4 regions of the Sporomusa rhizae genome follow, and region 4 is predicted to be linked to each of the others. Evidence: riboswitches for the same ligand, from Rfam matches in the RefSeq annotation. Region 4 holds a riboswitch; each other region holds the start of a gene.

Region 1 (7,760 bases), 810 kb from region 4:
GTTTAAAGGTCAGACTTTTAGCATCTTTAGCCATTTCCGGAATAGCTTCTGCCAATACAGGTATAACTTTCATATCTTTATCAAAGCCTAAGAGTCCCTCATACATAGTCTTTTGGATACCAAAAGCTAATGTATCTTGCGTATCATGCGGATCTAGGGTTGTCGGATTGGCATCCTGCCCTACCACCATTTCATTTGATTTTTTATCACCGCTGGCTTGATTTGACTTTGAACAGCCTGTCAGCAATAAACCAATAGCTAACATACTAACAAGTAGCAGACTAAGAATTTTTGATGGCTTCATTTAATTGTTACCTCCTTATGTAATAAATACTACAAGTATCATAGGCTGAGTTACCCAACATCCTTAAGCATAATCCGATTTCGTATTGGGGCCGCCTATTATATAAAAGCAGTTATCTGCTTACTTGCACATACCTCCTTTGTCAGGTTCCGATTATATAATAATCACGGAACAATTATAGAACAGACTAATCCTACCTGAAATTTAGTCCCCTTATCCGGTTACCAAACGCTCTTAAATTCCGTTTGGAGAAGAGGGAATCTTAGAGCAGGCTAGTCATCGGATAAATAACAATGAGAATATATTGCAACTTTTATGCCAACCGAATAACATAAAGAAAAAGATATTTTTTTTACATTTTTAATATTGTGTATATCCTGAGGGTGGAGACAAATACAATCATGTATGACCCATATGTTTATTTTAATAATTATCAACATCTGTGATTAATCCTACTACAAACAGAACAATTTTGCAGCATTTTTTTTGCCATACATCTATTTATGAACATTTTTTAAAGTAATTTGTACATTCACTACATACACAATTAGACTAAAAAAATACAGTTATCAGTAACTTATCCCACTCATCAGGTTACCAATAGGTTAACCTATTGGTAACCTGATGATAACCAATTAGTCATATTAGGGTATTATCTTTCAAAACTTCCCTTATAAAACCCTCTTTTATCTGTTTTGGGTCAGCCTAATACTGTCAAAATGAGTTTCATGCCTTTTTTCTCTTATATGGAAGGAATTTTGCATTATTATCGATAACTTAATAATAATAGATTGGTATAAAGGTGCGCATTCAATCTGCTCATCCTTATGCCTGCCCTATTCGTAAAATCGTTGGGAGATGGATATATTGCGCAAACCAGTTATTGGAATTACTTGCAACACATTATTGGCTGAGGGCACAGTACTTCCCGGTATGATAAGAGCATTTGCCAATACCGATTACATCGACGCCGTCACGAAAGCCGAAGGGATACCAATTTTATTACCACCTGTAGCAAATCCAGCTCTTATCAGCGAACAAGTTGCAGCAGTTGACGGCTTAATCATGTCAGGCGGGCCTGACGTTGATCCGCAATTATACGGAGAAGAGCCTCTGGAAAAGTTGGGCTGTGTAAATCATGTCCGGGATGAATACGAATTGTTAGTAGTCAAGGCAGCTGCCCAATTAAAAAAACCTATCCTGGGCATTTGCCGCGGTGTACAAATTATCAACGTTGCCTATGGCGGGACACTATATCAAGATATATCCCAAATTGAAGGGACAAGCATTAAACACTTTCAGGAGGTTACCCAAAGAGACGCCTTGTGGCATACTGTGACTATTAAGCCAGCATCCACCTTGGCATCCATCATTGGCGAGGACAACATCCTCGTTAACAGTTTTCATCATCAAGCGTTGAAAACTGCCGCTCCTGGCTTTAATATCACAGCTTATTCTAAAGATGGGGTTATCGAAGCCATTGAACTTGCTGGCGACCATTTTGTGCTAGGCGTACAGTGGCATCCCGAAATGATAGCAAAAAAATACCCTGCCATGTTGGCATTGTTTAGAGCCTTGGTTAAACAAGCAAGCTTGTAATGCAACAGGCTTGCACCTTTCTTTAGAAAAGGAGCAAGCCTGTTTTATTTTAGTTCTTAATAAGAAGCATTTCCCTGGTTTATAACCTTTTTAAAACGCCATCCCTTCGCTAGGGTAATATGTTGAATCTGAAGGCTTATCTGAGAATAATCCCATTGATAATCAATGACTTTTTCGTCTAAGCCAGTCCCGCATTCGGTTATTTTTCCGGACGTAGTCTTGCCATCACTATAAAATTTCTCCGTAGTAAATGAAAAAACAGGGTCGAATCCGCAACTGGTTTCCTTAATCATTTCCCAAAGAACAATCGTTTGAGAATTTTCTTCCGCTAATATACTGGCAAAATACTCGATTTTCTTTTTTCCCACCGTCCAATTGACGTCAGCCAGTGTGCTATAAATTCCAATATCTGTTTTCTGTCTGTAAGTCAGGGTTAGATGATCATTTTGCATCAATGCTCCGGCAACAGCCGTCAGGATGTCCTCTTTACTGCTGGCCAAAGTTTTGTCCCCAGGAGTGCTTGCAAGAGCAACTTTGGTACCGCATTGACAACAAAATTTGCTTGCTTCAGCTACCGGCTGACCGCATTGAGTACAGTACATTGCTAATCCCTCCTGCGACCGATAACTTATGATTTTCACTTTGTAAATTCCGTTATGTAAAATAAAGCCTGTTTTTGTTACCATCAATATAATTTATGAAAAAAGCCGGAATTTGTGCAGACTGTTATACTTTAATGCTACGTTGCTTCTCACAAAAAAAGTACTTATATTTTTAATAATAGTATGGTTACCATGCTTATGATACAATGTGACTGAAGACAAAAACGCTTTCCGTTGAAAGGAGGATTACGGATGCTTTTTAAGCCTCTTTTTGAAAATGATACTCCGGTAGCAATCCATTCCTAAGACGGAAGGATTGCTTGAGCATAGGCCTTCCGTCTGTAAATCATAACCGACTAAAAGACGGAGGGATTGTTAATGATAAAGAATTATGCCGGACAAATATACCTGACCCTAGCCGCAAGCATCTGGGGTGGTATGTATGTAGTGAGCAAAGTTGTGCTTGCAGTTATATCTCCAATTGAGCTAGTTTGGCTGCGCTATTTTGTGGCCCTGCTAACACTGAGTATATTGGGCCTTATTACCCGCCAGTCGTGGCAAATCCGAAAAAAAGACCTTCCACTGATTATAGCCATCGGAATAATTGGCTACTCAATTTCAATCTGGATGCAATTTCTCGGTACACAGCTCTCCTCGGCTCAGATGGGCGCAGTAATTACTTCGGCAACGCCTGCGTTTATGGCTATATTTGCCCGTATTTTATTAGGAGAACAAATCACTTTTAAAAAAGCATTATCAGTGTGTTTGGCAACTACAGGTGTTCTAATGATTGTTGGCATTGGTGATCTAGGCGATTCATCCCGGCTTGGCGGCGGCATATTGGCAATAGCCGCACTTACTTGGGCGCTAATGTCTGTACTCATAAAACGAGTGCCTAACGATTACTCACAACTTGTAATTACGACATACGCAATATTGGTTGCAACGGTAGTAATTACACCATTTGCTGTCACCGAAATAACAACAAGCGATCTTCAAGTTCTTACTCAGCCCAAAGTGTGGGGAGGAGTACTATATATTGGTACCGTCTCCACTGCAGGTGCGTTCTTTCTTTGGAACAAAGGGCTGCAAATAGTTACCGCGACAAGCGCCGGACTTTACTTTTTCTTTCAACCGGTGGTTGGCACCCTGCTAGGTTGGCTTTTCTTAGGGGAGCAAGTTGGCTTGACCTTTTGGATCGGCGCCTTGCTAATCTTATCCGGGGTCTTACTGGTTATTAAGGAAGAAGCATAATAAATCACACCCACCCGTATAACGGGTGGGTGTGATTTATTAAAAAACTGTTATCATAAAGGGTTAGTAAACCGGAATGTTTTTTCTAAACATATCCGCAATTACTGTTTCCATGGTATATAACCCAGGGGGTTGACCTAATAAAAATTTGGCGGCAAAAATTGCCCCCTGCCCAAAGGCGGCCCTGCTGATACTTTCATGGAGCAAGCGGATTGTCTGATTTGGCATCCCAAAGATGATTTCGTGCCTGCCAACGATTCCGCCAACACGAATTGAATGTAGGTGTTCTTTAACATTGAGATTAAGTGCTTTTGCTATTTTTTTGGCGGTTCCTGAAACTTCTTTTTTGCCTTTAAAATGTTCCTCAACAATCTCGATATCCGCATGAGGAGCTATTTTTTGTAAAATTTGAGCGGCTACCAGCAAAACATTAATCCCTAATGTAATGTTGGGAGAATAAAGCACCGGCGCAGACTCAGCAAAAGACTGTAATAAGTCCAGTTCCTCTTTCTCATATTGGGAAATCGCAGAGATAATAGGAATCCCGGCTGACGCAGCCTTTTCGTATAAGTAAAGCCCGGTAAGCCCTGAAAAATCTATGAGAGCATCGATTGGTCTTGTGTCAAAAAAATTATCGTCAATGTCCCCAATAGAAAAAATCTCCCCTGCGTCACATTCATGACCTAATAGGCGGCTGGCATATTTCCGGTGATCCTCATAGCCTTTACGCACTACCCACTCCAGCGTGAATAGATTATCATGCAGGAATTCGTTAGCAATAATTTTTCCCGTCTTCCCAAACCCAAAAATGCCAATTCTAATTTTCTCCACTCAAAATTCCTCCTTAAAACTGTAGTTTGTTTTTTTACTACCTCATCCTGCATGACGCAGTAGCTTTACAAAATCAGCTTCCGAGAAGGAATGTTTAAAGACTCGTAAATGGCCTTTAATGATTGGCAGGACAACACATCCTTCTCTTTCAACGCCTACGAGGTTAGCTGACGGATTCGGGCAGAAAGAAATTTGCCCTACCTGTTCTACAGGATTCACCCCGAAAATGGGTCCCCCGCTTCCATGAGATTGGAATTCGGCGATTGCCTTACTTATGATTTAAAAACATATCTATATCCTATCGGAACTTCAAAACAAATTATATTTTTCAAAAACCAAAAATATTCATACCTCCGCGATATATTTTTTTTGGTGCATTTATCTTTATATTCTTTTTCCTAATTTTACCATACTTTAATTAATTTGTATTCATTTACTTTACTTATTTCATATAAATAGTATATATAGAGAATGAAAATTCTCATTCCGGCCCGCCGAAACCACCTAAGAAAGCACGCAAATAAAAAAGAGTCTTCTTCCAGACTCATTTAGACAATAAAAGAGCCTGGTGACAGGCTCCTCCAAAATTTTTTTATTTAATCATACAACATCATTTTGAATATATCAATGACCTATTTTACTGGTTGCGATTCCTCAAAAATATATCTATATCTTTGTTCGTACAACTAAATTAGTCAGCGGTACTAAGAATAGATAAAAAGCATAAATGATGAATCCGGCATCTGCCGATAGCATTACCGCAGGGACAGCGCCGGCAATATTCCACGGAATCAGTGCAGAGATTACTATTACCGTATTCTCCAGATCAACTGCTAACCGGTAATTGCTTAATTGATTTCTTTCATAAAGTTTATGGGTAATTTGATGGCTAAGCATTACGGCCAGTGTTTGGTTGCAGGCAAATGCGGCTGTGGCTATGCTTGACAATACAGCCGTGAGATATACACTGGTTTTCGTGCTGATTTTTTCAAAAAAAACTTCAATGTCACTCAGTAAACCAGTCCCTTGAAAGATACCGGCATAGGCTGAAGAAATCAGCACAATGAGGGAAACGTTCAGCATAGAATACAACCCGCCACCCCGAATTATATCGGCAAAGAAGCCCCCATTTTCCATACGGTATCCTGTGGCAATATAATTCATTAATTTAAGAAACGGTATGTGTTGAACAAAAAGAGCAATCAATACACTTAATAAAATACTGACACCCATTGATAGCTTCACATCTACCCGGAAAGCAGCAAACACTAGTATAATGAGCGCCGGCAACAACACAATCAGGCTTATATCAAAAGAATTTATTATTTCATCTACAATTTGATTATTGTAAAAAGCCAACGGATTGGTATAAGACAAATATACATACCCCAAGATGGAAAGGGCAAAGGGAATGCTTGCCGTCTTATTCATGTTTGCAATATTGATATACAGCTTGGTGTTAGTCAAAGCGGCTACAAGGTTGGCGCTTGAAGACATAGGCGAACATCTGTCGCCAAAATAAGCCCCGGCAATGATTGCACCGGCAGCCATATTTATATCAACGTTACCGCTCTTCGCCAAAACTATCAGCACTACCCCAATTGTCCCAACGGTTCCGAAAGAAGTGCCAAGCAAAAAGGACACCAGACAGGACAATAGGAACGCCGATACTATAAAGTACTTGGCACTCATAAACATTATGCCGTAATACACGATAAAGGGAATCGTGCCGCAAGCCCGCCAAGCCGCCGTTATTATCCCGATTAATACAAAAATCTTAATTACAATCAACGACTTTTTTGAGTCGTCTCCCATCATCTTCAATAAATCGGTTAAGGTATAGCCTCTACGAAGGGATATAAGTGTAAAGCAGCTAAGCCCGAAAAGTAAAGGGTAGAGTATTGATATACTATGATAAATGCTGAAAAGCAACGAGGCAAAGAAAAGAAAAAATATAATTATTATATCCAAAAAGCCATCCCTCTCTAAGGTTAGTAACGAAAGGCTTGCACCAGTAGGCGCAAGCCTTTTTTCACGTTATCGGGCAACAATACCGTAGAGAAAAGTGTCGGCAATGCCATGAGCTGCCTTTTCAATAGACTCCATATTGGGGCCAACAAACCCCTGGAATACCATCATGACAATTACGCTGAACAGGCCGTGAGCCGCTTTGTGTGCGTTACAGGGTCTAATAGTCCCCTGCTCAATACCTTCTTCTAAAATCCGTTCCAGCACGCCAATGGTTTTTCGAAATCTTTCCCGGTACTTTTCCCGCTGCGCCTCGGTGAAGCTTGATGGTTCTTCATGTCCAAGACCGCGCATCTCATGCATAAGCACCCGCCACAAATCTGCGTTTTCCACATAAAAATCCAAAAAAACCTTGATTGCTTTCTGCACTTTATCTAAAGAAGGTTCAGACAGCCCGGCAATATCGTTAAGTTCACTTTCAAATTTAGCGCTGCGTTCTTTAATAAGTGTGTAAAATAGCTGTTCCTTATTAACAAAATAGTTGTATACTGTGCCTTTACCGGTATCGGCCAATGCAATAATTTCATCAACTGTGGCGCGGTGATACCCCTTACGGGAAAAAACAGTATAGGCAGCATCGAGTATTTGCCGGCGTTTCATATGTTTCCTCCTGTTCTAGACCTGCCACGTTAGTCTGGAGATCACAAAAACCACCATCCCTATGGCCATTGCTAACTTAAAAATCATAGCCAAAGTTTGGCCAATAACAATACTTTTGGCAACACGTCCTGCTTTTTCTGAGCTGCCTGTGGCCCAATACTCCGCTAAGTAACCGGCAGTAAAAGACCCGCCGATAGCTCCGGCAATAGAGCCAAGCCCCGGCATAATTCCCGTACCAATAATCCCACCGGCAATTCCGCCGATAAAAGCGGCTATGATAGCTGAACGGGACGCGTTTTCTTTCTTCGCTCCGAGCGAACCCGCTATAAATTCAACGATTTCTCCGATCACCAGAGCAGCAAACAGGATGATGAGTACCATACTACTCATATGACTAAAGTTATCTAAATATCCATAACCAAGAGCAGTAAAAAAGATCAGCCAATTTCCAGGCAGACCAATAACGGTCATACCGATTCCAATAACTGAAGCTACGATAACAAGTAGATTAACAACTGTTAAACCTGCATCCAAAGTAGGCA
Region 2 (7,760 bases), 520 kb from region 4:
CCTTGATTCACTGAAAATGTTATATTGCTTAATACCAATTCAGTGTTATAACGAAAAGAAATATCTTGTAATTTAACTTCAGCCATAACATTACTCCTTAACAATTACAATGGCGGCACACGCCGAATAATTGCAGATTGTGTCGCACTAGCTCATATCCGTGCGTTTTCAATACAGAAATTAGATGGGGATCAACGGGGCAATAATCAATGCATTGCGTCTGTCCGCATTTTACACAGACAATATGATGGTGATGACTCGTATACACTAGTTCATACCTAACCCCTTCTTTCCCCATAGCATTTATGGGAATTAATGCTCCTAAATCAACTAGCACATGAAGGTTTCGATAAACAGTATCTAAACTTACATCCTTATACTGTATCCGAAGTCTCTCCCAAATTTCAAAGGCTGATAGAGGTTCTTCTGACTCAACCAGTTGCTCAACTAAAGCTTGCCTCTGACCTGTTATGCGATAACCTTTTTCTTTTAGACGGTTTACCACTATAATGGTACCCGCTGCATTGATTGCAGTCATTTTCGCTCCCCTATTCTCTAGTTACTACTTAGAGCTAATTTAAGATTGGCCAAATTTTCCCGCATTAACGTTAGATAGTCTTTACCTTGTTTAATTTCATCAGGAGTCAAAGAATCAATAGGATGTAATAAAAGTACTTTGGCACCGGCTTCTTTAGCTAATGTTTCAGCTACTTTAGGACTAACAATGGATTCGGCAAATAGGTATGTAACTTGCCGTTCTCGGCACATCCGCACAATATCGGCCATCTTCTCCGGTGTTGGTTCAGCATCTGGTGATATGCCCATAATTGCAACCTGCTCCAAATTATAGCGGGAGCCAAGGTAACCAAATGCTGCATGACTAGTAACAATAATCCTCTTTTGAACTGTTTTTAGGCCATCTTGATATTCGCTATGAAGCTTCTGTAACTGTTCATTATATTTAGTCGCATTATCTCGATAGTATACTGCGTTAGCAGGGTCTGCCGCCGCAAGCGCTTCGGCAATGGTATTTACTTCCTTCTGCGCAAGTACAGGATCAAGCCAAACATGCGGATCTACTTCCTGATGCTTTTCAGGTTCCTGTTTTTCATTAGCATTATGCTTGTGCTCTTCCGCCGGGTCATGATCGTGCGTATGAGCTGTACCCTCTCTTAGTTCAATATCTTTACTTACTTCTACTGCTGTTGTATTGCCAAGTACATCTTTAGCCGTTACTTTACTTAGCCAATGTTCTAAATTAGCCCCATGATAAAAAAACAATTTAGAATTTTTAACCTGAACTAAGTCTTTAGCCGATGGTTCCCATTCATGCGGTTCTGCCCCGGCTGGTACCAACATAGTTACTTCAACTTTATCGCCGCCTACCTGCCGGACAAATTCATATACCGGATAAACACTAGCCAAGACTTTAATTTTAGGTTGCTGTGGAGAATTATCGCCCGGTGCAACAGTTTTTTGACCGCAGCCTGCAATCAAGGTAAGCCCGGCAATAAGCAGTACAGTTAAAAATACTTTTACTCTCATCATACACCTCTCATTTTATTAATAGGAATATTCTTATTAAATGGTAGCAGTTGTTTGTTTTTTTGTCAATAAATCCCACGAAGTTAATAGGATTATTCTTAATAAAAGTAAAATAATTAGCGGCAAAAATATTGCCGCTAAAATTATTGCCACTATTTTACTCATTTATACCAAAATCAGCTTCACTATATTTGACGACCCGAGCATATAACCCACCTTTACTAAGTAATTCCTGGTGAGTACCTGTCTCAACAATTCTGCCACCAGCTAAATATATTACCTGATCGGAAGCCATGATTGTTGACATCCTATGGGTAATTATAAAAGTTGTTCGTCCCATACTGGCTTGCCGAATAGCTGCCATAACCTGCTTCTCCGTATGAGCGTCCAAAGCAGCTGTCGGTTCATCTAGCAGTAAAATAGATGGTTCCGCAATGATCGCGCGGGCGATCGCAATCCGTTGCCGCTGGCCACCTGACAAATTTCCGCCTAATTCACCGACAACAGTATTATAGCCTTGTGGTAGCTCCATAATGAACGCATGAGCATTGGCCTTGCGAGCCGCCTGTTCAATTTGGCTTGAAGTAGCAGCAAGGTTGCCAAAGCGGATGTTTTCCAAAATAGTTGTATTAAATAAGACAGGCTCTTGCTGAATAAAGCCTATATGTTGCCGCAAATCCTTAATTTTTATGTCTTTAATATTTACGCCATCTAAATAAATAGCTCCCTGAGTGGGATCATAAAATCGTAAAAGCAGATTTGCAAATGAAGATTTACCAGCACCACTTGGCCCTACAATTGCAATAATCTCCCCAGGTTTAGCCGAAATGCTGATTGCTTCCAATACAGGCTTACCTGTTCGGTAAGCAAACGACACATCTTTAAATTCGACAACCCCCTGTGCTTTAGACATATCCAGATAACCATCGGCAACAGATGGAGTTTGTTCATTAAGCAAATTGTTAATACGATTCCAAGCTACTATTCCAAACTTTAAAAATGTCATCGCCTGACTGATCTTACGAACAGGCATAGGGACATTGATAATATAAACTAAAAAAGCAAACATCCCGCCGATACTCAAATCGCCATTAATAACTTCCCGCCCGCCATACCAAACAATTATCGTCAAACCAATAGCAGCAAGGAATTCTACCAAGGGAACAAGTATCGCGCTCAAACGCTGGGCTTTCAGCAAATCCCCCGCAGCCTGTTGAATTTTGTCACTAAATTTTCGATACTCATAATCTTCACGAACATAACTTTGCACAATCATTACCGATACCAAAGATTGTTGAATAATTGACGTTACCTTAGCCAAAGTATGTTCAACAAGCGCCCCCATCCTGCCAATTTTACTATTAAAAAAGCTGATAGCGACAATAATAAAAGGCAAGGTTGCGAATGTTACCATGGCCAATTTCCAATCAAAATAAATCATAATTGCCATGATGGCCAGTAGGTTTAGCGACTCGACAATGATATCCGGTATACCCACAGTTACCGCCTGTTGAATCAACAACAAGTCATTAGTAAACAATGAAATCAAATCACCGGAGGGCATTTTCATAAAATAAGCATAGTCGAGTGACTGTAATTTGGTGAACATGTCTTCCCGTAGCTTAGCCAACATCTGGTTACCAGCCTTAGCCATACGGTAACCGTAGAAATAGGAAAATAAGCCGCGGATTAGATACAATATTACTATCCCGGCAATAATAATATGCAAAAATGTGATGTTGCCGCCAGACAGCGCATCATCAATTAGCAGCTTTACGACTAACGGCGCTGCTAAGCCAGCTATACTTGCAATGATAAAACACACTATCGCCGTCGTGGCCTGCAGCCAGTAGGGCATTATAAATTTGCGCCAGTAAAAAGTAAACATAATAAATTCTCCACCATAATAACACTTAACTTACATAGTATGTACCAATTACTTTATTTAAATACCAGCATTTTTTAAAAAATCCTGCCAAACATACCCCTAATCAAAAAAATAAAAATGGGAAGGCTGACAACGCCTTCCCTTTTGTTCCTTTACATCACACGACGGGCGCCAACGTAACGCGGACCCCAATAGCTACTGTTCATACTGTCAATAGCTACACCGCGGCTGGACGTAGCACTGATAAATCTACCATCACCAAGGTAGATACCGCTGTGAGATGCTCCTGAAGCATAAGTGCTAAAAAACACTAAATCTCCAGGCTGGAGACGATTGTAAGATACATATCGTCCGACTTCAAACTGCTCATCAGCCATACGCGGCAGGTAAATACCACTCTGAGCAAATACATAACGGGTAAAGCCGGAACAGTCAAAACCACCGGGACTCGTCCCACCGAATACATAAGGTACACCAGTGTAGCGCATGGAAGTCTGAACAACACGCCGTATCGAAGCCGTTGAAGAATCACGGCTGACCGGAATATCCCTTCCCATTAGAGCACGATAAGTTTGCGCCCCTACTACACCATCAGCGTCTAGACCACGAGCCGCCTGAAAAGCCTTAACAGCACTAGCTGTTAATTCGCCAAAATCACCATCAGCTGATCCTGCGTTAAAGCCTAGACTATTTAGCTGGGCTTGAATGGCGACTACATCGGCTCCCTGGTCACCGACCTCATATGTACCGGAAGCATGGGCAAAAGTAGCGGTCCCAAAAAAGAGACAAAAAGCGACAACAAACCCGAAAAACTTTCCCAATACATTTCTCCTCTCGCTGGCCTCCGAGGTTAGCTGACGGGTTAGGGTTGCAGGCACCCTACGTAAGAAGCATAACACTTCTTACGTTTCACCCCATAAAATGGTTCCCCCGTTCCTGAGCTGGATTCGGCTTTCTACAATGCTCTTTATTCTTATATTCGTCTAAAAACTAAAAATTCCTGCCCAAAATCGTGTTTTTTTTACATTTATTAGGGTAATTGTTTTTATTAGCAAAGAATTTTCATTGATTATGTTTTTCTGTCTGCTGACCAAGTTCAGCGCGCAGCCAATATAAAGGACGTTGTTTTACTTCTTCAAATATTCTTCCGACATATTCGCCAATAATGCCGATTCCTGCTAATTGCAGTCCGCCTAAAAGCGAAATACTGGCAGTTATTGTTGCCCAGCCAGGAACAGCTTCGTCGGTAAACAATCTAATATATATTACATGCAATGTCAGAACGATACTGCCGAGTCCTAACGCTATACCTATGTAAAACGCAAATCTAAGCGGCGTTTTTGAATAGGCCGTAATACCATCTAAAGCAAAGTGCAGCATCTTTCGTAAGGAAAATTTAGATTTTCCGGCAAATCGCTTGGGAGCAACAAATTCGATATACGTTTGGCGATACCCGATTGCACTAATCATGCCCCTAATAAACCTTGCACGTTCCCGGAACCGCCGGAAGCTTTTCACCACCTGTTTATCAAGCAGTCTAAAGTCAGAACCGCCCTCAGTAACCCGTATATTTGACACCGCATTCATTAGTTTATAGAACATACCTGAGGTAAAGCTCTTAAACCAAGATACCCCTTCTGTATTAACCCGTATTGTTTGGACTACCTGAAAGCCATTATTCCATTGGGCAAGTAATTGCGGTAACATTTCGGGCGGATGCTGCATATCGCCATCCATAGTAATTACTGCATCCCCATCGGCATGGTCTAAGCCACAGGACAAAGCCACTTGATGACCGAAGTTTCGAGCTAAAATCAAGGCCCTCACCCGGTTATCAGAATTTACTAACCGTTCAAGGATAAGAGGAGTAGCATCACTCGATCCGTCATCGATGAAGATAAGCTCAAAATAATAAGGCTGCTGCTCCATATGTTTAATAACTTCCTGATAAAAGTTGTCGATATTATCTTGTTCATTAAATACTGGTACAACAATAGAAATTAGTTTTTTAGGTAACGGCATACCGCTCCCCCTCCTTGTCACCAATATATTATTACATCACCTGCCCATAATTGCAATTAAATCTTTAGCCAAGATTTAATACATTTAGCACCCAAACCGTCCTTGGCCAGTTAGCAGGATATCTCCTATAAACCGCGAAATTATTTTAGGAAAGGAGTGTCTGCCTTGGATAAACTAGAAGCTAAAATCCGCGCCGGTATCCGGCTTACCCGTAACGACGGCTTAACTTTACTTGCTTCTAATGACATAGGTTGGCTTGGATATCTCGCCGATATAGCAAGACAGCGTATCAGTGGCAATTATGTCTATTTTAATGTTAACCGCCATATAAATTTGACTAATGTTTGCACTGCCAAATGTAAGTTTTGTGCATTTGGTTGTGATAGCGACAGTGCTCATGCTTATGCCATGACCAAAGAACAGGTGTTAACTGTAGCGGCAAAGGCAGCTGAAGACAAACGTCTTGCCGAACTTCACATAGTTAGCGGCTTGCACCCTGACTGGCCTTTTGAATACTATGTGGATATAATTAGCGCCCTGCATACTGCTTTACCGCATATTCATCTTAAGGCATTTACTTGTGTTGAGATATGCTATTTCGCTAAGATTTCCGGTCAAAGCATAACCGGTGTACTCCAGAGGCTTAAGGCGGCTGGCTTAGGTTCTATGCCTGGCGGCGGTGCCGAAATTCTTAGTGATAGAGTACGCCGGGAAGTATGTCCCAATAAAGCTAGTGCCGCTGAATGGCTTGATGCGGCTCGCGTTGCACATAAGCTAGACATCCGCACGAACGCTAGTATACTGTACGGCCATATTGAAACACCAGAGGAAAGAATTGATCATCTACTCGCTCTTCGCACTCTGCAAGACGAAACAAAAGGCTTCCAAACCTTTATCGGACTTCCCTTTCATCCTGCTAACACCAGATTGTCTGAATCAATTAGCCGGGTTCCGGCTTGGGAAGATCTAAAAATGGTAGCAATCGCTAGATTAATGCTGGATAATTTTAATAATATCAAAGCATATTGGGTTATGTTAAACCCTCAGATTGCTCAACTTGCCCTTGGTTTTGGTGCTAACGACATCGACGGCACTGTCAGCGAAGAAAAAATCAGCCACGCAGCCGGAGCTAAAACCAGCCAGCTCTTAAGTACCGAAACAATCTTGACCTTAATTCGTCAGGCCGGACGTATACCTGTTGAGCGCGATTCACTATATAATATTATTAACATTTATGAGTAGTATTTATTAATAACTAAAGCCTGCATTGTCAATGAACAATGCAGGCTTTAGTACGTTTAACTTGTTTTATTACCTAATATCCTGCCGCAAAATAACAGCATCATGCAAATAAACATGTTTAATCTCTTGCTGCCTAACATCAGTATTCCAGAGAATCAATACCCGAACACACAAGGGAAGTGCTTCTGGGCATTCTATTTCTTGTGTCCCGAATAAGGGTACCTGGACCCACCCTAACCTTCTTGCACCGGCAGCGGGAAAAGTGGCATTTAGGTCAGGTGTCGAACTAAATATCACCGCACCAATATCTTCGATATCTATTGTGTTCTCACTCGTCATTGCCGTAAGAAGCTCGGCCACGCGTTCAAATATTTCTTCACGGTTATTGGCTGTAACGGTTGTCGCGCCACGAACACCACGCAACATCTAATGACCACTCCTAGAAAGTATTAGCAAAAGCTTCTGGTAAACATTATACGCGAAAAACCGCGAATTTCCTATAATTATTTAGTTGGTTATTTCAATATGCTTTTATGGTTTGTTGCAACGGCAGGAATTACATATGTGGCATTTCCACCAACCACACTCAGGACATACACTATTCGACTGATTAAGTTCAACATATTGCCCTTGTTCATACTCTTTCCAACAGAAAATTGATCCCGCTACTTTCTTTAATTTAACAGCCCTAGTATCTACCCATAGCTTTTGGTCAAAGACAGTAATTAATAATTCCTGACATTTTTTTTCGGGGTTATAACGATGATCTTCGGCAGGAAATACCTCCGGTTCATCTTTTAGGGTCAGAATAACATACAGGACACTGTACTTCACAGCCCCACCTCCGCATTTACCCGTTGACTAAACTTCAGATTGGCTAACTCCGACTTCCCTCCAAAGTTAAGTCTACTTCGTAATACCTATGTCTGCGGCAAGCGGTTTATACCCCCATGAACGTAAAACTTCAAGAGTCTTGTTCACAACTTTAAAAGTACATGGTTTTACTGCTTCACTAAGCTCAAGTCCAACATCAATGACAGCAGGTTGGACACCTAAGACGACA
Region 3 (7,760 bases), 1.8 Mb from region 4:
GTCTTCGGTAAACATCTTAGCCATAGCCTCATCAGCCATGGGATCGAGCATCTTCATCATCATCCAGCTCAAAAGCATGGATATCACCTCCATATTCTACCCGATAGTTTACCCAAGCCGCTAATAACTATTGCATCAAATAATGCTGGGGCAATAGTTATCTTTTTTAAGATTTCTATTGTTAGTCCATGTAATAATGCTATAATGAATGTGATACATTGACATTTAGATTTATGAGGAGTGCGAGGTTACCTATGAACGAAAAAAACCTGGACCGCCTTGAGACATTAATGGAACAGCTAGTTCGTACTGTCGGTAATATCGGCGCCGATATTGAAGAAGTCAAAAATGAAATTATTGAAATCAAATCTACTATGGCCACCAAAACTGAATTAGCCGATACCAGGACTGAACTACGAGATGGTTTTGCGGCTCTTGATGCCAAGATCGAAAAGTACGGTCAAGTGCAACAGCAGGATATTTACCATTTATTGAAACTGTCCAACCAAAAACTTGAAACTATTTGTGAAGATATAAAATCCGTGGCGGAAATTGCCGGTGAACATGAGAAGAGGATTCGTACCCTGTCGCGCAGGCCAGTTTAAATTAGCTAAAGCACTACGTGCCAAAAGGCAGGCAGGGATATCAGGAATCATTTGTAACCTTACTTATTAAAGATCTTCTTGCGTAATCCGCTTCCATTGTGATAACACTGTTCTAAAAAACAAATAAAAAAAAATGGCCTAAGTGGCCATTTTTTTTATTTGTTTTTTAGTTTTTATAACGCTTTTTAATAGCCATTATGACCGGAACGCTAATAGCCATTGCAATAATAGCTTCAGGAACTCCGTTTACCAGAGCTATGCCATAGATAACTTTGGTTGCCGCACTAACGTCAATACCTCTTGTTTGCGCGAACTGAACGGCATATAACAGATAGATCATTGTCAGTACGCCAAGGGTATTAGTAAGCGAACCGACAATGGCTCCTACGCCAATGCGCACACCTTCATTCTTACTCCAAGTCCATTTATAAGCATAATAGGCGGTAATGCCAATCAGTACCCGTGGCAATACCGAGACAAGCGGATTTATAAAAGCAAAAGAAAGAATATTTGGGGTGGTTAAACTCTGGATAATGCTAAATATCCCGAAAAGCAGACCAATCATGGCGCCAACCAGCGGTCCTTCTAAAATAGCGCCAATAATAACCGGAATTTGCATAATGGTGGCTTTCGCTGTCGGCAGTGGAATAAATCCAAATCCCGATAAGCCTAACATTATGGAAATAGCTGACAGCATACCGATGATGGCAATTTGCCGTACTCCGAATTTACCCGCTGAACGTAAAGATTCCGTCTTTTCCATTTTTTATTACCTCCGTTCTTATTCCCCTTTGGGATATAAGTCGTTTATTAAGGAGCTTTACAGATACCGTCAGTCCGGTTTCTAAGAATACCAGCTGTCATGACGGCTTCTTTCACTCCGCTAACATATTATCATATCTTAGGGTAAATTGGTATAATTTTTTTTGAAAGTTTACTTTTAATATTTCTCAGGTATTAATAGGCAAATTAGCCCAACAAACTGATTGTAAACAGGCAGTATCATCAGCGAGGATAGCACATTAAACAGTGTATGGATAATAGCCACCTGCGTGCTAAAATCTACGCTAAACCAACCGGCAGCAATTACCAGCAGTTTTGTTAGCGGAAAAAAGATGGCGACACCAAGCACGTTCAGCAGAATGTGCGATAAGGCAACCTGTCTGGCGGCTCTTGGTGCCGCTGCGCTGAAAACAACAGAAGATACACAAGAACCAATGTTATTTCCATATACTACATAGGCAGCTGTCATAATATCGACATATCCCAAATCGGCCAACAGCATAAGTAACGCAGTGGCTGCACTGCTTGATTGAAAAATAATAGTGGCAACAATTCCGCCCCAAATGCCATACAGCGGCTGCTCTTTCGCTTGGACCAAGTACGCCGCCATCTCCTGGAACTGAGACATACTGGAGATACCCTGAACGAGCAACTCAACTCCGGCCAGCATACTCAAAAGTCCGGCGGCAGCTAATCCCAGATACCGGAATTTCTTTACCATGGTCGACAATAGAACAAAAGCAATGAGCGGCAATATGCACTCTAAAGGAACAGCGACAGTGACCAACTGTACTGTGGAGCAAGTGCCGATATTTGCCCCCAATATAATTCCCAGGGCCTGACGGAAAGACAGGTAGTCGGCGCTGACGATACCGATTGTAATCAAACATACCGTTGTACTGCTCTGAAATAATGCGGCCGCTACTGCACCCAACAGCAGGCCGCGCCACGGTGTCTTAGTCAAATTGACAAGCACCTTATGCAATTTATACCATAAGGCTTTTTTCAAGCCATAACGCATGATAAAAATGCCGCCAAGCAGCATACCTAACCCTACAAAAAATTCGACCATACCTTTTCCCCTCCAACATAATTTATCTCTACTACCATATGTTTGAGAGACCGTAGGTATGGCACATTTTTTACGGGTTATTTACTATGCATCATATCTTCAGAAACACTGGATAACTCTGTAGCCATGGATGCAAACCCTTGGCTGGCTTTCGCCATTTCCTGAATAGACTGTTCCTGGATTTGCACAGTTTTATCAATACTTACTACCTTTTGATTCATTTGCACGATAGACTCTTGGATTTGGTGTAAGGACGCATTGATGTTTTTAACTGACTCGGCGCTTACGGCAGCCAGCTTCCTAACTTCTTCAGCCACAACACTGAACCCTCTGCCAGCTTCACCGACACGGGCAGATTCTATAGCGGCATTCAATCCCAGCAGATTGGTCTGGTTGGACACGTTTCTAATAAAAGCAACAATTTCGTCAGTATGCTTAATGGTAGCAGCCAGGTCGCCACTCAGTTCTCCAAGTTCGCTGCAAATATTCGCCAACTCTTGTGCACCTGCCGCGATTTCCTCCATACTGGCACTAAATTCCTCAGACGAAGCCGCAAGTTCACTGGAAATAGACCGGATTTTCTCCTGATTGACAATAGCTTGGGTTGTAATAACACAGCCAATGGTAGCTGCCCTCTCTTTTATGGGATGCGCGCACGCAATATAAGGAATCCCAAAAGCCGATTGCTCCTTGGTTATCAAACGAATAACCTTACTGCCTGTTTTAATACATTGCTCACTGACCTGCCCTTGCATAGGCTGGCCTGCTTTAACTCCGAGGTCGAAAGACTTACCAGGCACATACGCAGTATAAAGTCCGTCTTTAATTACCGATACCCCTACATCCTCAATAATAAAATCATTAATGTAAGGGGCTAATTCAGTAAATAACCGCAAGATTTCTTCTCCGGAATGCCGTTGCATAGTGTCGCCTCACTTATATATTTTTTAATGCCATTGTTTTGCACTAATTAGTATGTAAGTTAGTTAATATTGGCTTGAAATCAAAGCTACTATCAATATTCTAATAAAGACCTGAATTACTTTGATAAATTCTATGCATAGCAGCATTTTCCTGCATTATGTTACATATTGCATTAATTTTCTCAATATTGTGTTTTATTTGTGCAAATGAAACGGAATAGTAGTAACTATTACATTCTTATTAAGAATTAGTAACGTTCTGAGAATAAATCCGGTTTGATTATGCAGCAGACGATGCCACCATTTCCTGGTCTCAAACTCCGGAATCACTACGGTAATAAAATCGTCCGGTTCTTTTTTACGCTCCAACCGTTCCACATAATTAACAAGCGGACCTATAACCAACCGATAAGGGGAATAAATGGTTACTAATTCAACATCAGGATTCCATTGCTGCCATTTTTCTTGAACTTTTTGGGCGGCAGTTAAATAAAAAAGAAAATGGCCGGTATGGAGAAATTGAGCATAGTTTATGCCTAATTTCTCCATACCGGCCTGCGCAGCATCCATAATACTACCTATGCTTTACCCGCCAGTATTTCCTATTTTGTTCTGCCTACCGCACAAAAACGGCCGCAGCCTAGATTTTTGATATAAACAGTACTACCGTCCTCATTTTTCACGGCCATGCAGTCGCCTACCAGTTCCGGCACCGTTACTTTTAGCAGCTCCGCAATTTTAGTAACAAGACTATTTCCCGGCTTCCAACGATCGGCTTCATAGTGTTCAATTGCCACAATCGACACACCTAACGATTCTGCCATTTCTTCCTGAGTCATGCCGCAGCGTTCACGTAATGACCGCAGCTTCTCACCAATCATTCTGATCCCCTCTTATTCATCAATAATAAAAATAATAATATCACATCAAGACAGTCGAAACTGCCCTAACTACGCCTAATCAAGGCAAAATAATAGACCGGTACAAAAATACCAGGCATAAGAAAAACCTCTTTGCCTCATACCTTCGTACCGGCCTACCCAACACCAAGCTTTTGCCTCGTGCCCTGTCCACCAGCCCGTTGGTCATGTTTCCGCTCGTATCTGAAGGCTGGTATCCAAACACTTTTTAGTGTTATACGCCACTCTTCTCCAGACATCTAAGTTTTTTCTCTAAGTTGTTTTCCAATATATATATTTCGACTCGTTCGCCGGTTTTTGTACTTATATCACTGTGACTACTAATGACCTTACACTCGGTAAGCCTTGCGACCAGCTCCTCAGCTTGGTTACTAAAAGTTTCCCTGAGTATCTGGCGCATTTCCTTTACTACCTGCCGCCCCTTATCGGTTTTGGCTAAATGAGTCTCCTCGACAGTGAGCACTCCTTTAAACCGTACGAGGACCATATCTTCAATAATATATGTCCGGGTTTCGACAGGTCCGCGCCCAACCTGGCTGCGCTGCAATTTAATAAAAGAATCACTTATAGCCGCTTCCAATACGGCTTTTTTTGGGGCCATTACTTTATCGTACCTCCAACTGTCCGGATTCCTTCTTGTAGAAGTCCGGAAAAACAAAAAGAAGACCCTAAAAGGTCTAGCGACCCCTTGCTTTAGCCTACGAAGTTAGCTGACGGGTAGGATGGCAAGAGATAAGACATCCCTTCTGCATTAACAGAATTAACCCCAAAAAGTGGTTCCTCCGCTTCCATACTGGAACTCGGCCTTATGCTGTTATAAATACTATACTCCCGGAACTGCTAAAAGAAAAGCTGCAATTAGAACAATAGCGGCTAACGGCAAATGGCTATCCTACAAATAAAGCAGGTATCACAGGAAATCATAGCTTACCTCATCGTTGCTACTTCTTTCTTCATTTTACCACGGCCAAATTGAGAATACCTTTAAATGGCGTTATTCCCATAATCTATTAATTACAATATTATAAAGAAAACACGACTTGCGCCGAGCCTTTGGCGAAAGCGGAAGTCGATGTTGCCCTTATCCAGGCGAAAGTTATATTTCTATCAGGACAAAAAAAGCCCTAGCTTATACTAGGGCTTTTTGGAGTCTCAATTTATTAGTAGAAAAATACAAAGTTAGCAATGATAATGCAGAGTAACGCACCAATCATCGGAATGGCCGTCCGTTTAACTACATCAAACGGGGAAACACCACCCATACTAGAAGCAACAACAATAACTGCGGTTATCGGCGAGATAGCCCGGGCGGCACTGGCCGCAAAGTGCATCGGCAGCAGCATTACAACAGGCGCAACCGACATTTTAGCTGCTACTGTCGGTGTCAGTGCGGCAAAAGCAAAGAACGGAGCATTGCCTGAACCCATGACAACCGAAGAAACAGCAATTATGCCGATCATAACCAGGATCATACCAGCGGCACCGAAGCCGGAAGTTTGCGCGGAAGCAATGATGGTATCAATTGTTCCAATAGTAGTAAGACCTTTGGCAAAAGTTTCACCAGCTACAATCAGGGTGATAACATTAGCCATTTGCATTCCCAGACCATCAAAGAAGGATTGGATGTCATTGAGAACTTTTTTACCATCTCTGTGACGGATATATTCAAAGACCATACCAACCGCAACACCAATAAACATGGCTTTAATAATATCCATCTTAATCCAGGTAATCCACAGGCTGCTGAAAATCAATATTAAAGCCAGCGGCACCGCGGGAAGAATTGCGTAAATCATCGGAGGAACGGTTTCATCTGAATCGGAAGCAGCTAATTCGCTAGCTTGAACAACATGTCCATCGCGTTTATCCATCCACTTTTGTACGGCAAAATGAAGTACGGCTACGACAGGAATTACAACTGCGGCAATAGGAATTTGGTAGTTAGTCCAGTAAAGTACGGGGTCAATACCCGCAGTGTTGGCCGAAAGGATTGTACCGGTATCGCTTGGGCTCCAGTCAAGACAAAGAGTTGTGGCGATAACTGCGGTAGCAGACAGGCGGCTTACGCCAAGGCTGATAAGTACCGGGAATACGGTAACCATAAGCAGCATGGCCAACCCGGAAGCACTATTAATGCACAAACCTAAAAACATACCCAAGACCCAAGTGCCAGCCATTACCAAATAGGGCGAACGGAAAGCCAACAGCGGCTTAATGGTCAGTTTTACCAGAGACTTACTTGCGCCAATATGATCCATATAGCGGGCAAAACCGCCTACGGCCATGATGTTAAGGCCAAGACCGGCCGCCCGTGAACTCATGGTTTGTTTTATAAATTCAAAAGCATCGACAAATACTGAGCCAGTGCTGGACTTAGCCGGCAAAATCTCACCAAGACCAAGCGCTACTGCAGCAAACATTAGGATTAGTCCAGCCATGAATAAAACAGGTTGCGGTTTGTATTTTTTTACAATAAGATACCCTACCCAAAACGTAACAATTAATGAAAGAACAATACCCACAAAACTTACCTCCTATTTTATTTTATACACCTTCTTAGTACCGGCTTCTTCCAGTTTTGTTAGTCCCCTCCTCTCAGCAGATTTCCTGCCAGCCTTTTACGTCGGTAATTCCTAATCCCGGAGCGTCGGGAATAATAAGCTGGTTTTTGCTAAAGCTTACGCCGCCCACAACAGGATCTTCAGCTAATAACACGGCGGCATCCAAATCAGCCCTGGTAATAATCTTTTTACTGGCCGCAATGCTGGCGGCGGCTGTAATTCCAACTTTGCTTTCCAGCATACAGCCCATCATACATTCAACACCCATTGTTTCAGCAAAATGAGCAATTTTGATTGCGTTGTGCAAACCGCCTGCTTTCATCAATTTAATATTGATTAGGTCACAAGCTTCCATTGCCAGCAGTTGAAATACTTCATATGTACCAAAAGCGGCTTCATCTGCCATAATATCTGTCTGTACATTATCGGTGACATATTTGAGCCCTTTGAAATCGTGGGCTTTTACCGGCTGCTCAATCAATTCAATGTCGAGCCCCATATCCTCAAACTTTCGGATAGTTCTGACAGCTTCTTTAGGTTTCCAGCCCTGATTGGCATCGAGGCGGATTTTGACATCATAACCGACAGCTTCGCGAATGGCTTGCACCCGCTTAATGTCCAGCGCCGCATCTGTACCTACTTTGAGCTTGAGCGCCTTATAGCCTTCGGCAACAGCTTCCAGCGAATCCCGAACCATTTCTTCCGGCGCATTGACACTAATCGTCAAATCTGTCTCCATAGCATTACGGTACCCGCCAAACAATTTGTAGAGCGGAATGCCATGCAGTTTGCCAAACAAATCATAAACAGCAATATCCAGCGCTGCTTTGGCTGAGCTGTTATGCAGCATTGAGGTGTCAATTGCACTCATAATCTCTTCCAGATTGTCAACATCC
Region 4 (7,760 bases):
ATTAGTTACACCGCAAATACTAATCTTCTAAGGAATAACGCAAACAGTACAATAATTTAATATACACCATTAATTAACAGTAGTCAATGACACTGCCTTCCCAATAGTTGCAATGCTATTAGATTGAAAAATTGATTGACATAGTATTGCCCGTACTATATAATTAAATTTGTGACAAAAATTTATCGCGGGGTGGAGCAGTTGGTAGCTCGTCGGGCTCATAACCCGAAGGTCACAGGTTCAAGTCCTGTCCCCGCAACCAACGCTGGTGTAGCTCAGTCGGTAGAGCGTATCCTTGGTAAGGATAAGGTCACCGGTTCAATCCCGGTCACTAGCTCCATTTTAATACGGCGGCGTAGCTCAGCTGGCTAGAGCATGCGGTTCATACCCGCAGTGTCCGGGGTTCAAATCCCTGCGCCGCCACCAATTTTAAGAACTTGTCGTTAAGACAAGTTCTTTTCTGTTTATCATTCCTAGTTGTTATTTTAGAATTATATTTCTTTTTTATACCTACCACTCCTCTGCTAAACAATCATAACTAATGTTATGCGCATTAAAGTTCTAGTTTTTCGTCAAAAATATCTTCAACCTTTACCTTTTTGATTTGTTCACTCTCTCCAGGATTTAATATTTTAACATATAATTCGGGAGAGCCATACGGTGGTATTGATACAGCCCAGGTCGCCATAGTTCGTTGTTTTTGGGGCGAGCTTCCTATTCTAAAAATACTGTTATCAGGTCCATCGTTTTGATCGTTGCTAAAATCTAGAAAGGTATCAAGATTATACGGCGTTGCAGCATTACTTAGTAATGCTGCAATACGTTTATACCTGGTATTACTGCTCAGTCCGTCTACTCTGTTAAATTCCAACATTGATTCATCAACATAGTGATTGGTATGGAAAATAGCCTGGCTATCCTTCATTATGACGGCGTACTTGCCATCTGGCCCAATTTCAATAGTAGCTACTTTATTCCGGTCAGCCAGCATTAAATACTGCGGTCCTAAAAATAATTCAGTTCTAGCAATTGCTTCGTCTACACTGCCACATTCATTTAATAATTGCTCATAGAGCGCATGGGTATATGGCAGTATTTTTCTTTCTTTAAACGCTATAGATCCTGCTGATGCACTGATTGTAACTAATCCTTTTTCATTTATTCCTGCTTTTAGTCCCTTATGATTGCCGTCAATAACAAAAAGTCCAATATATTTGTACCCGTTTGCTGGTGAAATTAATTTTAATTTTTGATGATGATCAGGAGCCCAATCACGATTTTTAACGATTAAACTTCCACCTCCTTGAACAATATTGCCATTAGCAGCCCAAAGTGTGCATGCGTGTGCCTGTAAACCAAAAGTAAACATAATCAATAATAGTATTACAATTACTATCGTCCTTTTCACAATATCACTCCGATACATAGAATATAAATTATTGATTTTTACCGATACTTATTTTCGCTGTATTTATTTTACTACATTTCCAATAAAACAGTAGAGTTTAAGGCAAAAAACTGGCCGACAGTGAATATGTTGGCCAGTTGTAGTTTCATATAGTTTATTGAAGTCTCTTCGCACGGTGAAGAGATGGTATGTCTAATCTCGGCACATAAAAAAGGCTAGTAGATTAATCTACTAGCCTAAAATTTCTGGTGGGACTAACTGGACTCGAACCAGTGACCCCTACGATGTCAACGTAGTACTCTAACCAACTGAGCTATAATCCCTTACTACGTATGTAATTATATTACGGTTAACTTTAAAAGTCAAGCATCCAGAAATATAAATTAATATAAGATATTATTAGCAATTACTAAACGCTGAATTTGATTAGTGCCTTCGTAAATCTGCATAATCTTAGCGTCGCGCATATACTTTTCTGCCGGATATTCTTTGGAATACCCATAACCGCCAAGTACTTGTACGGCATCGGTTGTAACCTTCATAGCCGTATCGGCAGCAAAACATTTGGCTATGGCGGATTCCTTAGCATAGTCAACTCCTTGGTCTTTCATCCAGCAAGCTTTATATACCAAAAGGCGAGCTGCTTCGATTTGCATAGCCATATCTGCTAACATTGCTTGAATAAGCTGGAACGAAGCAATCGGCTTATCAAATTGAACACGCTCTTTAGAGTATTTAACAGCAAGCTCAAAGGCAGATTGGGCCAAGCCTACTGAAACTGCGCCGACAAATGGACGGGCTGCATCCAGAGTTTTCATTGCAATTTTAAAGCCTTCTCCTTCGCGGCCAATCCTGTTAGCTGCAGGAATACGCACATTCTCCAAAACCAATTCACAGGTGTTAGATGCTCTGATGCCCATCTTCTCTTCTTCTTTACCTACAGAGAAACCAGGGGTGCCGCGCTCAACGATAAACGCGGTTAACCCACGGATACCGGCTGTTTTACGTGTATTAGCAAAGATTACAAAAATATCGGCAATACCACCATTGGTAATAAAGCACTTAGTACCATTAAGTATATAGTGTTCACCGTCTTTGACTGCAGATGTAGCAACGGCTCCGGCATCAGATCCGGCACCTGGTTCGGTTAGTGCAAAAGCAGCCAATTTACCGTTATTTATGATATCAAAAAACTTGCGTTTTTGATCATCATTGCCTAACAATACCACTGGATACGAAGCTAATGCGTTTGCAGCTGTTGTCGTGGCAACACCAGCGCAACCTTTGCCTAATTCTTCATAAATAAGAGCAATTGAGAGAGCTTCGAGACCCGGACCATCATACTCTTCAGGAACGGTTAGATTAAGCAATCCAGCTTCGTCCAATTTTTTCCAAAGTTCTGGAGGAACCACGCCTTCTTTATCCATTTCTAAAGCGTGAGGAGTGATTTCTTTAGTAACTAATTCTCTAACCATCTTTTGCAGATCCAGTTGATCGGGAGTAAAGTTAAAATCCATGCTTTGCCTCCTTGTTGGTGACATGATACCAAAAAATTCTAATGATAAGTATACCTTATAATTTTTTTTTTGTTAACACCTAATAGCGAAAAAAATAAAAAAACGCTATTTTAATAACAATTTAGCGCCTATTGCAAGTAATACCAGTCCAAATATCTGCTGAGGACTGCATGACATACGCTCAAGACCGAAGCCGCCAAAGTGGTCAATAATTATAGCCGTTAAGACTTGCCCAACAATAATAGCCGTTGTAGCATTAGCTACACCGACTCCCGGAATACTAGCTGCTACTAAATATATTATAGCTACGCCAATAAAACCACCCAGCCATGAATACCAAGGTGCATCTTGCCATGCATACAAATTACCTTTTCCCATTTTAAAGAAAAAAAGCAAGATCACAGCCAAAATAGTTCCCGTAATATGGACAAAAAAAGTAGCTTCTAGAAGACCGATAACTTTACTTAATGCAGTATTAAGCGAACCTTGTACTGCCATTAATACCCCTGAAACCAATGCTAATACTAATGGCAGCATTTCGTTCGAAATAAAGTTCAAGCCTAAACACGCCCCCTTGTACTATACATAATTATAAAGTAGACTTAGCTTCAGATTGGGTTTTAACCCCATCAGAAGGTTAGTCACAGGATAAAAATAGTATAATACTTAGGGCCTGTTAATATTCCGGGAAGTTAGCTATTATAAAAAGAAAAGCAGGCCACGGCCTGCCAACTTTCTTAGTCCAGCACGTATACTGTAACTTTCTGCAATCCAAAGTTTAACGCTTCGCGGTGGCTGTCAAAAGCTAAGTCAATACGGTTGCCTTTAATAGCACTGCCAATATCGTCAGCTATCGCATAGCCGTACCCCTTAATATACAACCTAGTCCCCAGAGGAATCACTGATGGATCAACAGCAACCAAGCCCTTCCGCAAAAGGCTACCGGAATAGGTGCGGTTTCCATTACCTGGGTCAAACGCACTATAGCCTGATGCTCTCATAATAAGGGAACGACTGTATCTGCTGGGTTCACCAGCCAACCGTTCAAGATAGACAAAGTTTTCTTTGTCTATAATCCCATTTACAGTAAGGTTAGCACTTTGTTGAAATTCTTTTACGGCTTTTGCGGTAACAGGACCAAAAACCCCATCAATCTCTCCGGCATAAAAACCGCCATCTGCCAGCAGCTTCTGTACCAATCGTACGTCATCACCGCGTGCCCCGATAGTTAAGGCCGCCATATCCTGCGGCGGTGCAGCCAATCCGACAGCCGGGTTGGTAGTTAAGCACAACACGGTAAATACAAACAAAATTGCAAAAAATGCTCTCTTCAGTTGTACCACCTCTCTTTATTTATGCCTCCGAGGTTAGCTGTCGGGTTAGGGTCAAAGAGAAGAAAAGAGAATCACCCCTCCGCCATAGCGGATTTCACCCCTGTATATCTATTGGTTCCCCCGTACCTTATAAGGATTCGGCATTATAAATAATAATACACATTATTGTAAAATTGGTCAAATTTCTTAAATAGCTAAATTTTTATGTTATCACTAAATAGCGCGAATTGTTTCCTATTTATGACACGTTAACTAATTTTATATTCCTAAGACTGTGTATAGTTCCTTATTGGCCACACCGGTAACAGGTATTCCCTTATCTGCCTGGAAAGCTTTAACGGCTTCTTCGGTCATAGTGCCAAACAAACCATCTGCCCTGCCTTGAAAATACCCCAGTTCTTTAAGTTTCAGCTGTAATACTACAACATCAGCGCCGGATGTTTTTAATTTCAGATTCCTATTTACACTTACTTTTCTGTCTTCAATTCGCACCGGAGTTCCAATAGGAATCCATTCGAACAGTTCTTCGATGTCTTTATTACGCATTCGGATGCAGCCATGACTGGCAAACTGGCCAATTGACCATGGCTTATTAGTACCATGAATACCATAGGTGCCCCACGGTACATTTAGGCCCATCCACCGAGTCCCAAAACCTGTTCCCCAGTCGTAATCCTTCCAAACTACATTCCATTCACCTATTGGTGTCGGAGTTTTACTTTTCCCTACCGCGATGCGATATTTTTTATATAATTGCTCGTCATTATAAAGTTCGAGCACCCTTGACTGTATCTTTACCACAATACTTACTTTGCCTTTGGGAGATTCTGTCGGTTGGTTTGTTCCAATTGATGCAAACTCTTGTTCATCTATGTACTCGAAACTAATTATGCTAAACGCAATACTAATAATAGCCAAAATTACAATACTATAAAATATCCGGGATCGCCTAATTCTGAGAGACCGGAATGAATTCACTAAACTCCCTCCTCATGCAAACTACTCTTCCACAAAATATATGCGCATTTTCAAAGGGGTATGAAAAGAGGAATAAAAGAAACCGGCCATTGGCCGGTTAATTTAAAACGTACACTTTTACTTTTTGAATACCATAGTCAAGAGCTTCCTGTCTTGTGTCGAAAGCCAAGTCAATCCGATTGCCTTTAATGGCACTGCCTTGATCCTCAGCTACAGCCGGGCCGTAGCCCTCGACCCAGAGTTTTGTTCCCATAGGAATTACTTTAGGGTCAACAGCTACTACCCCTTTTTTTACTTTGCCACCCACATAGGTTGAATTATTCCATTTGCCGTTATCGAGCATTCCTGGACCGTAAGCAGTCGCAGTCATATCAAGCATTCTGCGGTAATTCTCCGGTGCTCCAGCAAGTGTGTTATTATTTTCAACCGCTTTAGGGGTTAGGTTATTGCTGTTATTAAACAACTGTGAAAGAAGTGCAATTTCTTTCTGATAACCAGCGAAATGATTGGTTACTTCTCCTTGCACTTTCTCTTGTACTTTATTGCGTACTGTAGATTCTACCATCTGAGTAAGATTATCCCGCGAAACAGTCTGCTCTTTCGGTGTTAATTGTTCAGCAAGTGCGGTAATATTATTAGCAACAGTAGCATTTCCAGAACGTTCCAGAGCCGTTTGCGCTATTCTGCCCAATAAGGCTTGCCTATCACTTGCATTTAACGTCTCTTTTACTTTTATTAACTCTTGTATCTGGGTGGCGGTTAGGTTGCCGGCAACTTGGGCCAGTTTATCATCCAAAAATGCTGCATTGGCTTTAGGTACTACAGGCGTAAAAAATGGCACTGAAAAAACCATCAACAGGATCGCGGCTATTTTTTTCTTCAAATATAAAACTCCTCTCATTTGATGGCTTGGCTCAGTAGACATTTTATCATATGGTTTACATAAATAACAGAGGGAAAATTGAACAAATAAAAAGCCTGAATGTTATCATTCAGGCAATACCGACGTATAATCAAGCCGTTATACTGTTTTCTGCAAATATTGGTACTACTGACAACGTGTCATGGTTTAAGCAATAGGCGATATCTTGTTCAAAGCCTATACTACTTAAATATTTGGCATGTGATGATTCGGAAACGCGGTTTAGCAGATCATTTTTAAAATCACAATACATTCCCTTGGCAGCTAAAGCAGTATCGCTAAGCTTAGACATGCTACTTAGTCGTTCTGCAAGCAGACCAGCACATAAAGTATCTTCTAACGAAAAACGCCCTTCGGAGCCTGCACACAAAATAACTATGTTTTCCTGCTGCTGACGCAAAGCGTTAGTAACAGCAGCCGCGTTAACAAAAGCTGCTACATATACTCTGGGAAGTGAAGCCGCTTTTGTCAATGCCAGGGTTCCATTGGTAGTTGTCATAACGAGGGTTTTATCAGCAATTTGTTCTCTTGTATATTCATAGGGCGAATTTCCTAGGTTAAACCCTGGTATAAGTAAGCCCTCCCGTTCCCCAGCCAGGAATACTTCAGGATATTTGTTCTTGATCTGGAGGGCCTCTTCCACCGTTTTTACCGGGATGATTCGCTTACAACCGTTTGCGCAGGCTGTAGCAATACTTGTAGTCGCGCGAAAGGCGTCAATAACTACCGCAGCGTAACCGCCATATTCCTTAGCATTAAAGTCGTTAGGTGTAAAACAAATATCAATGTTCAACTATATATGTACCTCGCTTGATTTAAATATATTTTTTAAAGTTATTTTGCCAATTGGTATAGTGTTTCTGTTAATACATCTAATCCTGCTTCAATGTCTTTCGGGTTAATGTATTCGTTCTCGTTGTGACTCACGCCGTCTTTACAAGGAACAAATATCAATCCGGCGGGTGCTACATAAGCTATGTTCATGGCATCATGCCCCGCACGGCTATCAAGCCTAAGGCTGGACAGTCTCAGTTTGGAACACACAGTTTCGATAATCTGATTCAAATTTTGACTGAGAGAAACCGGCTTTTCAGATGCTAATACTTCAATAGCAACTGCAGTATCATTGTCGTCGGCAATAGAACTTACCGCGTCTTTTATTTCCTGCAGCATTTCAACAATACTCTCATGCTCTGTTCCTCGTATATCAACCCACATTTCGACTTTTCCGGGAATTACATTAATAGCGCCAGGACGTGTCTTCAATATTGTTACTGTTCCAATGGCGCCTTTGTATTCATATTCGGCCGCAATGTTCCTAATGGCCAACACTATCAAAGATGCACTCACTAAAGCGTCTTGTCGTTCTGCAATGGAGATTGCGCCAGAATGACCAGGCATCCCAGTGACTGTTATCTTTAGTCTAGTAGGTGCGGAAACTCTATCTACAATACCAATATTGATACTCTTCTCATCTAAAAGTTCACCATGCTCAATATGCAATTCTACAAATCCTTTAATACTATTAGCTGGTCGCGCCGCATTTAGAGCGTTATCAATTTTAAGCCCGATTTTTTCTAACTCTGAGGCTAAGCTAATTT

Evidence for each region. Region 4 has a riboswitch for cyclic di-AMP ahead of SRRS_RS13580 (3D domain-containing protein). Riboswitches for the same ligand answer to the same signal wherever they lie in the genome.
Region 1: another riboswitch for cyclic di-AMP. It lies ahead of SRRS_RS17520 (4-hydroxy-tetrahydrodipicolinate reductase); the one in region 4 lies ahead of SRRS_RS13580 (3D domain-containing protein).
Region 2: another riboswitch for cyclic di-AMP. It lies ahead of SRRS_RS10845 (C40 family peptidase); the one in region 4 lies ahead of SRRS_RS13580 (3D domain-containing protein).
Region 3: another riboswitch for cyclic di-AMP. It lies ahead of SRRS_RS22085 (DUF2294 domain-containing protein); the one in region 4 lies ahead of SRRS_RS13580 (3D domain-containing protein).

What each region holds. Positions count from the first base shown of each region.
Region 1 covers NZ_CP156925.1:3,696,418-3,704,177, forward strand. Annotated here, with positions in the region: gene SRRS_RS17500 (glutathione ABC transporter substrate-binding protein) at 1-304, opposite strand, end outside; gene SRRS_RS17505 (gamma-glutamyl-gamma-aminobutyrate hydrolase family protein) at 1,172-1,903, shown strand; gene SRRS_RS17510 (hypothetical protein) at 1,960-2,505, opposite strand; gene SRRS_RS17515 (DMT family transporter) at 2,884-3,759, shown strand; gene SRRS_RS17520 (4-hydroxy-tetrahydrodipicolinate reductase) at 3,823-4,590, opposite strand; cyclic di-AMP (ydaO/yuaA leader) riboswitch at 4,727-4,862, opposite strand; gene SRRS_RS17525 (Na+/H+ antiporter NhaC family protein) at 5,257-6,408, opposite strand; gene SRRS_RS17530 (TetR/AcrR family transcriptional regulator) at 6,628-7,218, opposite strand; gene SRRS_RS17535 (DUF456 domain-containing protein) at 7,234-7,752, opposite strand.
Region 2 covers NZ_CP156925.1:2,368,165-2,375,924, reverse strand. Annotated here, with positions in the region: gene SRRS_RS10865 (metal ABC transporter ATP-binding protein) at 1-86, opposite strand, end outside; gene SRRS_RS10860 (Fur family transcriptional regulator) at 98-538, opposite strand; gene SRRS_RS10855 (metal ABC transporter solute-binding protein, Zn/Mn family) at 556-1,548, opposite strand; gene SRRS_RS10850 (ABC transporter ATP-binding protein) at 1,703-3,433, opposite strand; gene SRRS_RS10845 (C40 family peptidase) at 3,586-4,254, opposite strand; cyclic di-AMP (ydaO/yuaA leader) riboswitch at 4,258-4,396, opposite strand; gene SRRS_RS10840 (glycosyltransferase family 2 protein) at 4,496-5,455, opposite strand; gene mqnE (aminofutalosine synthase MqnE) at 5,621-6,697, shown strand; gene aroH (chorismate mutase) at 6,767-7,123, opposite strand; gene SRRS_RS10825 (hypothetical protein) at 7,229-7,531, opposite strand; gene SRRS_RS10820 (HyaD/HybD family hydrogenase maturation endopeptidase) at 7,604-7,760, opposite strand, start outside.
Region 3 covers NZ_CP156925.1:4,715,423-4,723,182, forward strand. Annotated here, with positions in the region: gene SRRS_RS22050 (FMN-binding glutamate synthase family protein) at 1-78, opposite strand, end outside; gene SRRS_RS22055 (hypothetical protein) at 255-605, shown strand; gene SRRS_RS22060 (ECF transporter S component) at 772-1,368, opposite strand; gene SRRS_RS22065 (Na/Pi cotransporter family protein) at 1,546-2,460, opposite strand; gene SRRS_RS22070 (methyl-accepting chemotaxis protein) at 2,538-3,383, opposite strand; partial or broken gene SRRS_RS22075 (APC family permease) at 3,579-3,860, opposite strand; gene SRRS_RS22080 (helix-turn-helix domain-containing protein) at 3,986-4,264, opposite strand; gene SRRS_RS22085 (DUF2294 domain-containing protein) at 4,518-4,904, opposite strand; cyclic di-AMP (ydaO/yuaA leader) riboswitch at 4,984-5,119, opposite strand; gene dcuC (C4-dicarboxylate transporter DcuC) at 5,464-6,825, opposite strand; gene SRRS_RS22095 (dipeptide epimerase) at 6,899-7,760, opposite strand, start outside.
Region 4 covers NZ_CP156925.1:2,884,340-2,892,099, forward strand. Annotated here, with positions in the region: tRNA gene SRRS_RS13545 (tRNA-Met) at 187-262, shown strand; tRNA gene SRRS_RS13550 (tRNA-Thr) at 265-340, shown strand; tRNA gene SRRS_RS13555 (tRNA-Met) at 350-426, shown strand; gene SRRS_RS13560 (carcinine hydrolase/isopenicillin-N N-acyltransferase family protein) at 554-1,408, opposite strand; tRNA gene SRRS_RS13565 (tRNA-Val) at 1,655-1,731, opposite strand; gene SRRS_RS13570 (acyl-CoA dehydrogenase family protein) at 1,792-2,925, opposite strand; gene SRRS_RS13575 (DMT family transporter) at 3,031-3,483, opposite strand; gene SRRS_RS13580 (3D domain-containing protein) at 3,663-4,268, opposite strand; cyclic di-AMP (ydaO/yuaA leader) riboswitch at 4,267-4,412, opposite strand; gene SRRS_RS13585 (L,D-transpeptidase family protein) at 4,518-5,237, opposite strand; gene SRRS_RS13590 (3D domain-containing protein) at 5,335-6,120, opposite strand; gene SRRS_RS13595 (2-phosphosulfolactate phosphatase) at 6,251-6,952, opposite strand; gene SRRS_RS13600 (Zn-dependent hydrolase) at 6,994-7,760, opposite strand, start outside.